Regions from separate parts of the Robertmurraya mesotrionivorans genome, predicted to be linked through region 1. Evidence: riboswitches for the same ligand, from Rfam matches in the RefSeq annotation. Region 1 holds a riboswitch; the other holds the start of a gene.

Evidence for each region. A riboswitch is a leader RNA that binds a small molecule or an ion and turns the genes downstream of it on or off. The one in region 1 is predicted to bind cyclic di-GMP.
Region 2: linked by a shared signal. The riboswitch ahead of ACRX5O_RS15140 (NAD(P)-dependent oxidoreductase) and the one ahead of ACRX5O_RS23345 (type II secretion system protein) in region 1 are both predicted to bind cyclic di-GMP.

What each region holds. Positions count from the first base shown of each region.
Region 1 covers NZ_JBPCCH010000029.1:24,524-29,948, forward strand. Annotated here, with positions in the region: gene ACRX5O_RS23340 (prepilin peptidase) at 1-704, opposite strand, end outside; gene ACRX5O_RS23345 (type II secretion system protein) at 797-1,198, opposite strand; cyclic di-GMP riboswitch class II at 1,309-1,392, opposite strand; gene ACRX5O_RS23350 (response regulator) at 1,667-2,311, opposite strand; gene ACRX5O_RS23355 (histidine kinase) at 2,280-4,424, opposite strand; gene ACRX5O_RS23360 (hypothetical protein) at 4,604-5,143, shown strand.
Region 2 covers NZ_JBPCCH010000009.1:51,897-57,321, forward strand. Annotated here, with positions in the region: gene ACRX5O_RS15130 (sensor domain-containing diguanylate cyclase) at 1-841, shown strand, start outside; gene ACRX5O_RS15135 (cell wall hydrolase) at 886-1,482, opposite strand; gene ACRX5O_RS15140 (NAD(P)-dependent oxidoreductase) at 1,792-2,661, opposite strand; cyclic di-GMP riboswitch class I at 2,785-2,872, opposite strand; gene ACRX5O_RS15145 (STAS domain-containing protein) at 3,073-3,900, shown strand; gene ACRX5O_RS15150 (cell wall hydrolase) at 3,929-4,507, opposite strand; gene ACRX5O_RS15155 (YitT family protein) at 4,743-5,425, opposite strand, start outside.

The sequences.
Region 1 (5,425 bases):
TAAGCCACTAATGTTCCAATCATAATCGATGGCCCAAAGGCAATCGGTTCTTTTCTTTTAACTATTTTCAAAGAGATTAATAGTAGTCCCACAACTGCTCCTACAAACGAAGCTAAAACCAAGCTCATTACAGTAAGTGCTGGGCCAAGTACCATTCCAATGGCTGCATATAGCTTAATGTCACCGCCACCCATTCCGCCTTTGCTGACAACCGCCAATAATAACAGTAAACCAAAGCCTACAGCTCCACCGATTAAATAAGTTAGGAGTGGCTCCTCACCAATGAAGAATCTTGTAATTATTAACACCACTATACTAGGTAATGTAATTACGTCTAAAATTAACTTTTCGCGAATGTCGGTTAGTACAGACAGAATTAATAAAGTTGATAAAAGGATTGCAGGTATTAACTCTGGTGTAAGATTGATTTTCTTGTACACAAGGAAAAAAATAATGGCAGTCATACCTTCTCCTAATGGATATAGAGGAGATATTTTTTCTTTACAATAACGACAACGGCCCTTTAGGAGTAGGTAACTAAATAGAGGAAATAAGTCAAAGAAACCCAGCCTGTGGTTACAGTAGGTACAGTGGGATGGTGGGTAGGAGATAGATTCTCTTTTTAAGAGACGGATTGCTACTACGTTAAAGAAGCTACCGAACAGTAAGGATATAATTATTACTAGGACATCAACTATGAGCATCTTGTAATCTCCTTTTCTTTAATAACTGTTTGAGATAATAAAAAAAATAAAGCTGCCGCTATCTATGGAGACGCAGCAGCCATTTATAATATTTATTGAGTACAAGCGGCAGTTTTATCGCCTGAGGTCGTAGCAGTAATAACTACCTTTTTACTACCATTTAACTCAAAATTACCTGAACAATCTGTAAATGTTTTAATCGATGGCTTTGAATCTAAAAAAGGTCCCCCAATATTAGAATTGCCACTCTCAGCTAATAACAAAGTATCTAAACTAGCTGGAGGTCCATCATTAAGGGTTGTATATCTATTAACAGCATCTTGTAATATTGTTAGATTTTGTGCATTAGTACTCTTAGCCGCATCATCCTTATTACTCATCACCATCGGTATCGCCACAGCAGCAATAATCCCCAAAATAACAATTACAACTAACAGTTCAATTAGTGTTAGACCAGCTTGGTCTTTCATTTTCTTCTTTAATGATTTTAACATGAAGAAAGGTCCCCCTTAATAGTTTTTTAGTTTGTATATTTCAAAAGTCGTTCTCGGACTTTTAAAATCTGAAAATAAAAAAACCTATACAGCTCATTCGGTAAGAATGTAGTTGTATAGGTCGGTTGCACCAATCGCTCGATATGACTCAGGTGCCCATGTACAAGTCATATTTCGTCGCGCCCTATTTGTTAACGTAATGTGATAAACATTACTTATGTACTAGTTATTCTATATTAAAAAAAATGAAATTAAAAGAGGATTTTTGTAAATTTATAACTAGAAATATTATATTTAAAAATTGCTCCATCCATCATTAAACCTAGCCTTACAAGTGTTTCAAAAAACACTTTCTAAAAAATCAATTTCAAAATATAATATCGTAAACATTTAACATACATTAAACAAATTTAGTTCCATTTACCTACGAGAACGAAAAAGGCCATCTATAAAAGACCGCCCTTACTACTATTCCATATTCGAAATATTAACAATCTGAATCGCTTCTTCTCGGCTCGACACCTGGAGTTTGTTCAGGATATTGGTTACATAGTTAGATACGGTTTTGTTCGAGATGTTGAGGTGCTCGGCAATTTCTTTATTGGTTGCTCCATCGGCAATTAAATAGAGTACTTCACGCTCCCGACTGGTTAGTTCAGGAAAGAGCTGTTCACTCGCAGCCGGTCTTGTAGAGGAAAAATAGTGAACCATTTTAGCAGCAATCTCGGCACTAAAAATCGCTTCACCAGCTGCAATTGTTTTTATCGCTCGGATAATTTCTTCCTTCCCTGCATCCTTTAAAATATACCCTTTTGCCCCCATCCTCATCGCGGTAAAAACCGATTGATCATCCTTAAACATCGTAAAAATTAATATATTGGTCTCGGGATTGGATTGCTTAATTTTCTTTGTCGCCTCAATTCCGTTCATCCCTGGCATTCGAATATCCATTAAAATAACATCCGGATTCAGCTGCTTGGCTTGGTTGACTACATCCTCACCCGAGTTAGCCTCGCCAACAATTTCTATTTCAGGTACCGTTTTTAAGTACGTAGATACTCCGTACAGAAAGAACGGGTGATCATCTGCTAATAGCACTCGTATCGTTTTCATACCTTTCCCCCTCTTTCTCTTTTATGAGAGGGATCCAAGCTAAGATTCTTGTTCCACCCTCTATCATCCGTTCTATGGTTAGTTCTCCGCCTAGCTCTGCTGCCCGTTCTTTCATAGATGGAACACCAAGCCCCCCTATCGTTCTTGCTTCTTTCTTTTCAATAAACCCTATTCCATCATCACATATCTCTATAACCAACCGATCCTCCAACTCCATAAGTGATACACTCGCATGGTTTGCCTGTGCATGCCTTACCACATTCACGACCCCTTCGGAAATAATCCTGAAAACAGCCACTTCCACTGCGGGAGGAATACCCTCTAACTTTTCAGGAAGCTCATACGAGAAGGAAGGTGAAGCCTTATTTGTTTTTCCAATCGAGGATACCTCCTCAATCCGCTGTTTAACAGCAGCCACTAAACCTAGCTCGTCAATCGCTGCTGGCCTTAAGTCATAAACCAGTCTTCGAATATCATCTACTGTTCCAAGAATCATTCTTTGGTGTTCTGCTAATAATGTTTTCACGGTTTGTGGATCTTTTTCAACGAGATCCTCTGCAGCGGCTGCAGTATACGCCAGTGCAGCAAGTCTCGGAGCTAGGTCATCGTGTAAATTTCTTCGTAAAAAATGCCTTTCTTCCTCTCTAGCTAATACTAATCTCTCTCGTGATGTCTGCAGCACACGGTTCAGTGCTTTTACATCCTCTGTAGCTTTTAAATCTTGTAACAGTGGACCAAGCTGCTGAATCAACACTTCCCAAAGCTTTTCATCTGCTTTCGTAAACGCTTCTCCAGGGGACCTAGGAGCAACTAGTAAACACCCAATCATGACCCCACGATACATAATGGGTAATCGCCGAACCTCTGGTTGCCTCTCTCCGTATTGAGCAAGAATAATTTCCTCGTTGTTCTGGAGCAATTGAATCGAAGCATATGGCAGTCGCAAGATTTCCTTTAGCGTTTGTACGACTTGGTCTAACACTTGCTCTGGTGTTTGAAGCTCTTGAATTTTTTTCCCGAGCAAGGCAAGAACAAAGTATGGGTTACCCTGCTCCCCATACATTTTATAAATTAGCATTTGCTGAACCTTTTCTTTAATAGGAGAAAAGGTAACAGCCACGATACTTGTTGCAATAATCGAAATGGCAAAATTATGGTCATCGGTTTTAAACATATTACTCAAATACCAAACAACCGCTACATAAATCCCAATCACTACTAAAAGCATAATGGAATATACAAGAGTTCGGTTGAGCAAAGGGTCAATATCCCAAAGCTTTCTTCTTAAAAGGGCAAAGGTTATTGAAACTGGAATCAGAAGCATGAATAAATAGATAAAGCTATTAAAAAACATAAAGTAAAGGACACTGCCATTTTCAAAAATCGTGCGATCAAATAGTAATGGGATAAATACTAAACATAAAAAACCAAAGATAGCACCGGAAAAACCGAAAACAACCCACTTGGTTTGCTGCCTTTCTACCTGAGATGAAACCTTTCGATAACGGTGAATTTGAGCATACAAAAGGAAGCCTAATGTAACTAACAAGCGCAAATACATCACCCCTGGTGGCAGCTCTTCCATAAAGTTTAGCAACAATAATATCCCAATCGCTATGAGCACATAAGGACTCCACCTTGGAACAAAGCGCCCATTGGGGAAAAGCACAAAAAAGAGACACAAGGAGCCCCAGCCTACGAGACTCATCACATCATTGATAAGAAACAAAAAAGAGTCTTGCTCAGCTGTTACAAATACCAATGATGGAAAGGTAATTCCAAACGATACAAGTACAGTGGCCCCCAACACCCCCATCATTTCATGGCCCTTTTTCCAATAGATCATAAACGCAGCTACGAGAAATACAAAGATAAACACACAATCTAATACGGTATAAAAGAGAGCATAGATAGATTCATTGATTCCAAGCTTATGAAGCTCATCCACTCCAGGAGGGGGACTAGGAGACGCAAAGCATTCTTCCTTCACACAATCCTTTTCGAGACGATCGTAATAGGTGGGAATTTGAATCACAGCGAAACTAATATAACTTAAGCAAATAACGGCTACCATTATACGAAACAATGAAAACCATTTTCGACTTCCTTCCATCTCCTCTCCCACCTCCCTCTTTAACACCAATTATAGCAAGGGAACCCATAATAAGGATGCATATTTTCCTTTTCCCAAAGGAATTTCCCAGCCCTTAGGAAAAGTTCCCTTTTTCCTCAGGAATTCCCGTCTTGCTATGATCTAGTTGTAAAGAAAAACATATATGGAGAGTGGATAAAATGACAGTTGAAAAAACAACAAAATGGATTGCCGTAATCGCAATTTTAGCAGGAGTAGTGAGAATGCTCATGACCCCGATGGCACTTATATTTGGTGTGGATAGCCCTCAGGAGATGTGGCCAGGATTTATTGCATGTGTGTTAATGACGGTAGGTGCAATTGGCTTATACCTTGCTCAAGCTGATAAAATTGGTGTTCTTGGCTTTATTAGCTTCGTGCTATTAACCATTGGGAATATTCTCGTTACATTAGGTGCCTTTATGACGTTGGCTGGGTATGCCCCAAAGCCTGAATTCATGGTTATTAACATTCTTATGATGCTCTGCTTAACATTAGGAAGTATTTTGTTTTCCATTGTTACCTTTAGAGCAAAAGTTCTACCTCGTTCTGGTTCCGTACTTATGATTCTCTTTGTATTACTCATGTTCTCTCCTGCTGGAAGTTATCTAGCACTTGCATGGGGACTAAGCTATATCCTTTTAGGAATGGGTGTATGGAAGAAACACAACTTACAAAAAGAAATCGCATTACAAGCATGATGCTGTTTCGGGGCTCCTTTTCTATAAAGGAGTCTTTTTCAAGTAAATAATCTGACAAGTTGCTCCTACCTTTTCTAGGTAAGAGCTTTTTTATTGTTAAAAAATGTTACAACATAGCAGACAGAATATTCAAACATACATATAATACAGACATAAACCCACCTATTATATGAGACTTCTTTATCCCTCCAACCCAAAAAACTAACCTTTTTACAAAGGTTAGTTTTTTACTCAAGGCTCTTTTCTTAAACTTTGTTGCTTTTTAGAACAAAATTGTAGGAT
Region 2 (5,425 bases), on a different contig from region 1:
CGTACTTCCTTTTGTACTTAACTTTAGAACGGCAACGATGGTTAGTACGATTATTACGACAATAGCTGTCATTTTCATTTTGGCAATCGCTTTGAAGGTGAGATTCACTTCTAGAGAATCAAAATATTTCGTTGCTGCATGGGCACTTTTACTCGTGGGTGTTTTATTAAATATATGCGCTGCTTATCAGCTTTTACCTTTAAATGCAGTGACGTTGTATGCACCGAAAATAGGGGTTTTAGTAGAAGTAATGGTCCTTTCACTAGGATTAGCTGATAAAATAAAACGCATTACTTTAGAAAAAGAACAAGAAACTAGAAACGTTCAAACTTTTAAGCAATCAGCTATGTATGACCATTTAACCAACTTACTAAATTGTAAGTATTATTTAGAATCATCTCAAGAAACACTGTCTCTTGCCAAAGGTTCCAATCAACCTGTATCACTTATGTTAATAGATATTGATCACTTTAAAAATATTAATGATACGTATGGTCATACCATCGGAGATCAAGCCATTGTATTTGTTGCTAATCAAATTCAAAAAGTTTGTAAGAACTACGGGATCGTCGGTCGATACGGCGGAGAGGAATTTATTGTCTTTTTAAACCAATTAGATCATCATAACGCTTCACAAATCGCCGAGGAACTAATTGAGCTTCATCGTATAGTTCCTTTTATGTTAGAAAACGGTCATTCCATATATTTAACGCTTAGTATCGGGTTATGTAGCAATGATTTTCAAGAGTATAAGAATGTGAATGAAATGATTTTGCATGCTGATCATTCGCTGTATTATGTAAAGAATAACGGTAGAGATCAAGTGGCTATTTATGGGTAGTAACTATATGTATGCAAGAGGGTACAATCCCCTCTTGCCATTTTTTATTTTGCAAATCTATGGTTTCCAATCGTAATCGTTGTTTCACGAGAGAACACCCAGTTACTTGCCGCTGTTTGTGGATTATAAAAATATAATGAACCTTGTCCCTGTCCTTGGAACGCTAACGCCTCGTCAACTGCACGCTTTGATTCTTCATCTGACGCTTGGTTAATGGTTCCATTTTGAACCGGTGTAAACGCATAATAACCTTGGTCGATTTGATAAATAACTTCACTTACTGTGTTAGGAAAATCTGGGTGGTTCACACGATTTAAAATAACTGTCGCAACAGCTACTTTCCCCGCATAAGATTCCCCTTTAGCTTCCGCACTTACGAGTCTCGCTAATAGATCCTTATCAGCTGTTGACAAAGTAGTTGCCGGAATCACTAGCTTTTCACCTGGATATAAAAGTGATGTCGTTTTGTTATTCTGCTTCATTAACTTTAGAACAGAAACACCATACTTAGAACCAATATTCCAGAACGTGTCTCCTTTTTGTACCACATGTGTTTGAGTAGCAGCATCTGCTGCTGTTCCGAATCCAACCAATGTAAATGATAGAGTTGAGATCACTAGTAATTTTTTTAGCATTTTCATAGCTTGTACCTCCAATTGCTGTTTTCTCGAACAACTAGTAGATTACCAGATGTAACATACCGTTTCATGAACCAATTTTTCCCTACAACTAGTTAATTTTTCCAACAGTAATGGTATCAACGTTTCACAAGCTTTGAAAAGGGTCAAATTTCCAGCATATTTTATTCGTTTTTTTCTTGATTAGGGTGGTATTACAAACATATTACTGAATTATGACAAGCTTTTTTGTAAAAAAACCACCTGACCCACTCAATTTTGACCTCTAATTTACCTCCAAAAAATTAAAAAAGTAGAGCCGACTGACTCTACCTAATTAATATCCTTTAGTACCTTCATGATGGCTGCCCAATCTAAGTCTCCCCAGCCTTTTTCGATCGCATAACTGTAGTGAGATTGTGCGAGGGTTGCAATTGGCAACTCCGTTGATACCTCATTTGCTGCATCAATCATTAAATTCACATCCTTTAACCCTAGCTTCAGCTTAAAGCCAGCAGGATCAAACTGTTCATTTATAATCATTTTTCCATAAGTATTATAAACTGGAGATGCAAACAGGGAATTAATAATTTCTAAAAACTGCTTTGGTTCAACTCCGTGCTTCTCCACCATTACGAATATTTCTGATAAGGATTCTAACATGGATACAAGTAAGAAGTTATTTCCCAGCTTAGCCACATTCGATAAATACCCTTGATCACCAACAGTGAAAACATCTTGTCCTAACATTTTCAGGATAGGTATGACTTTCTTTCTTGCCTCTTCTGGACCTGCAACAATAAAGCGTAAAGCAGCGGCTGCAGCTGCCTCAGGGCGACCTAAAACGGTGGAAGAAACAAAATGTTGACGGGCATTTTCATGGTCAGCCGTTAGTGTCTTTGCCAAATGCACGCTGATGGTGCTGATAGACACATGAATGCCACCTGGCAGTAACCCAGCAAGTATTCCTTCATCTCCAAACACGACATTCTCTACAGCTGTATCGTCGGAAAGTATGGTAAAGACGATGTCCGTATGACCGGCTGCTTCAGCTGGAGTATTTGCTATAAAGGCTCCTTTTTTGGCTAATTCTTGGCATTTGCTTTTCGTCCGATTGTATACCACTAATTCATAGCCATTTTTCAAAAGATTTTCTGCCATCGGTAACCCCATACTGCCCAAGCCGATAAATCCAACCTTCAATGTCATCACTCCTTATTTTAAAAATTTATTTCTTTTTGTAATGTGAAAGGTGTATGGTCCAAACTTTTTTTGAAATACAGAAAAGACCTACACCCAAAGGGATATAGGTCTTCCGATTATTCCCTTGGCAACTCAGCCATCATAGTTCCTTTAGAACCTTAGATCTGTAGCTTTGCGTCCCCACCTTTCAATGAGTTTGCCTTTTTCAATTATATTTTTTATTTTAGCAAACCCATTATAGAAGATTTGTCGAAATCAGTCGACAACTATGATAAAAGTCACTGTTTTCTATCCCAAATCCTTCTTTTTCCCTATTAAATATCTCATTATTATTTTTATCTTAAAAACATGTTTATCAAATACATTTTATGGGTATTAGTTTTTGGGGAATTGTAAAAGGGGGAACATCTCATGGAATATACATATCAAGCTTCTTTTGACTTAAAACACTTTATTGAAGAAAATAAAGATAAATTTAAGAACTCACTTCTTCTAGAGGCTGTAAATGTAAAAGGTCGGATTGATGAAATACTAAGAATCGGTAATATCAACTTAGTTTCGAATGCTCAAAAGCTAGTTATCGACATTATCGATGGCAATGAGGATGAACTGAAAGCTTTTGCCAAGCAAGAGGGAATTGTATGGGCTACCCATTCAATTGAATTATCCTTCAAACTTGAATGGGTTCAAGCGACACGACGTACACTTTGGAAGTTTATTCAATCGTTTAACACTCTTTCCAACAAATATGCGTTAGATGACTTCTTTCAGCTCGAGCTACAAATCAATAATCGAGTTGACCAGTTTCTGAACACTTTCTTTATCAGTTATTCAAAATACAAAGATTCTCTTATTGTTGCACAAAGACAACTAGTTGAAAATCTATCAGTACCTATTATTCCAATCACTTCTTCTGTATGTATTTTACCTTTAATTGGGACGGTAGACTCCTTCCGAACTGCAATTCTAGAAGAAAAGGTTCTAACAGAGATTGGAAGACTTCGCATGCAAACGTTAATCATTGATTTATCAGGAATTGGCGATATGGAACCTGATGTTATCGACCATCTTATGAAAATTATCGACGGCACTTCCATGATGGGTTGCCACTCGATTATCACCGGTTTACGTGCCGAAGTTGTGAAAAAAATGATTCATTTAGATGTTTCAGCCTTCTATAAGAAGACAAAAACATTAGGAACATTGCAACAAGCATTAAAGCAATATTTTGTTCAGTAAAAAACCAGGGAAGTTTATTCCCTGGTTTCTAAATCGCAAATCGATGGTTACCAATCGTTTCTGTCACTTGTCTTGATAAAATCCATGTATCCGTTGCAATTTCCGGATTATAAAAATATATGGCCTCTGTATCATTCTCCTTGTCAACCAAAGCTTCTTCTACAGCTTCCATTGATTTCTCATCCGCCGGCTTGTTAATCTCACCATTTTGAACAGGGGAAAATGCATACGTACCAGATACCTGCTCGTATACAACTTCTTTGACAGTATCAGGGAATTCCTCATGCTCTACACGGTTAATAATAACCTCTGCAACTGCCACTTTCCCTTCGTACGGCTCACCTTTTGCCTCCGCGGATACAAGTCGAGCCATCAATTCCTTTTCCTGATCTGTAACATCAATTTCCTTTTCATATAATGTTGGAAATTTATCATGATTTTCTTTCATTAATTCAAGAGCAGAATTGTCAGTTTTACTTACTACTTTCCAAGATGTTTCTCCACTTTTCACTGAAAGAGTTTGTTCAGCTGCGCTCGAAGTAGTTTCGAACCCAACCAATGTGAACGATAGAGTAGAGAGAACAAGTAGTTTCTTTAGAATGTTCATAAAAAATACCTCCTTGCTTTCGATAACAAGAAGGTTACCAGATGTAATATACCCGTGCATGTTCCAATTATTGGACAAATAATTTTTGTTGACACAATATATTGATAGACCGGGCTTTAACCGCCCTTATGATGGGTGGAATTACCAGGTTTATTTAAGAAACAAATGATTGCTTTTTCCTTTATTACATATATTTCAGGAATGTAACATGGGATTTATTTACCTAAACAATACTCTAAAATCCATTTCCGACGACTTCGCTCATATTATGTACGCTAATAAAAGCTCGTTTGTCGATTTCATTAATATATTTTTTCAGTGAATGAAACTCGCTTCGTTTTAGCACGATCGTTATGACTTCCTTTTGCTCATTGCTAAAAACACCTTTTGCTTCATGCACGGTGGCGCTACGGCCTAGATTTTCAATAATAAAGTTCTTTATTAAATCACATTTATAGCTAATTATGACAACTTCCTTAGTTAAACTAAACTGTTGAATCAAATAATCGATAACGACGCCTCTTAACACAATTCCAAATAGTGCATATAACCCATTTTCCACACCAAAGGCAACAATCGACAGTAGCACGATGATCATATCGGAAAACAACACAGCTTTACCTATATCAATCGAAAAATATTTATTTAATATCATGCCGATAAGGTCCATTCCTCCGGTTGAAGCTCCCTCTTTCATCACGATGACCAATCCAAGTGCAGCAATTAATACGCCGACCATGAGTTGAATCAGCTTGTCTTCACTTAGGGGATTATCCATTGGAGCAACTTCCCCAAACAACCAAACCATAAACGATAACATAAAGCTGGAGTAAATGGTCTTTAAACCAAAGCTAAAACCGAGAAACATGAATCCTAATCCAAACAACACCACATTAAAACATAACATTAATAAACCAA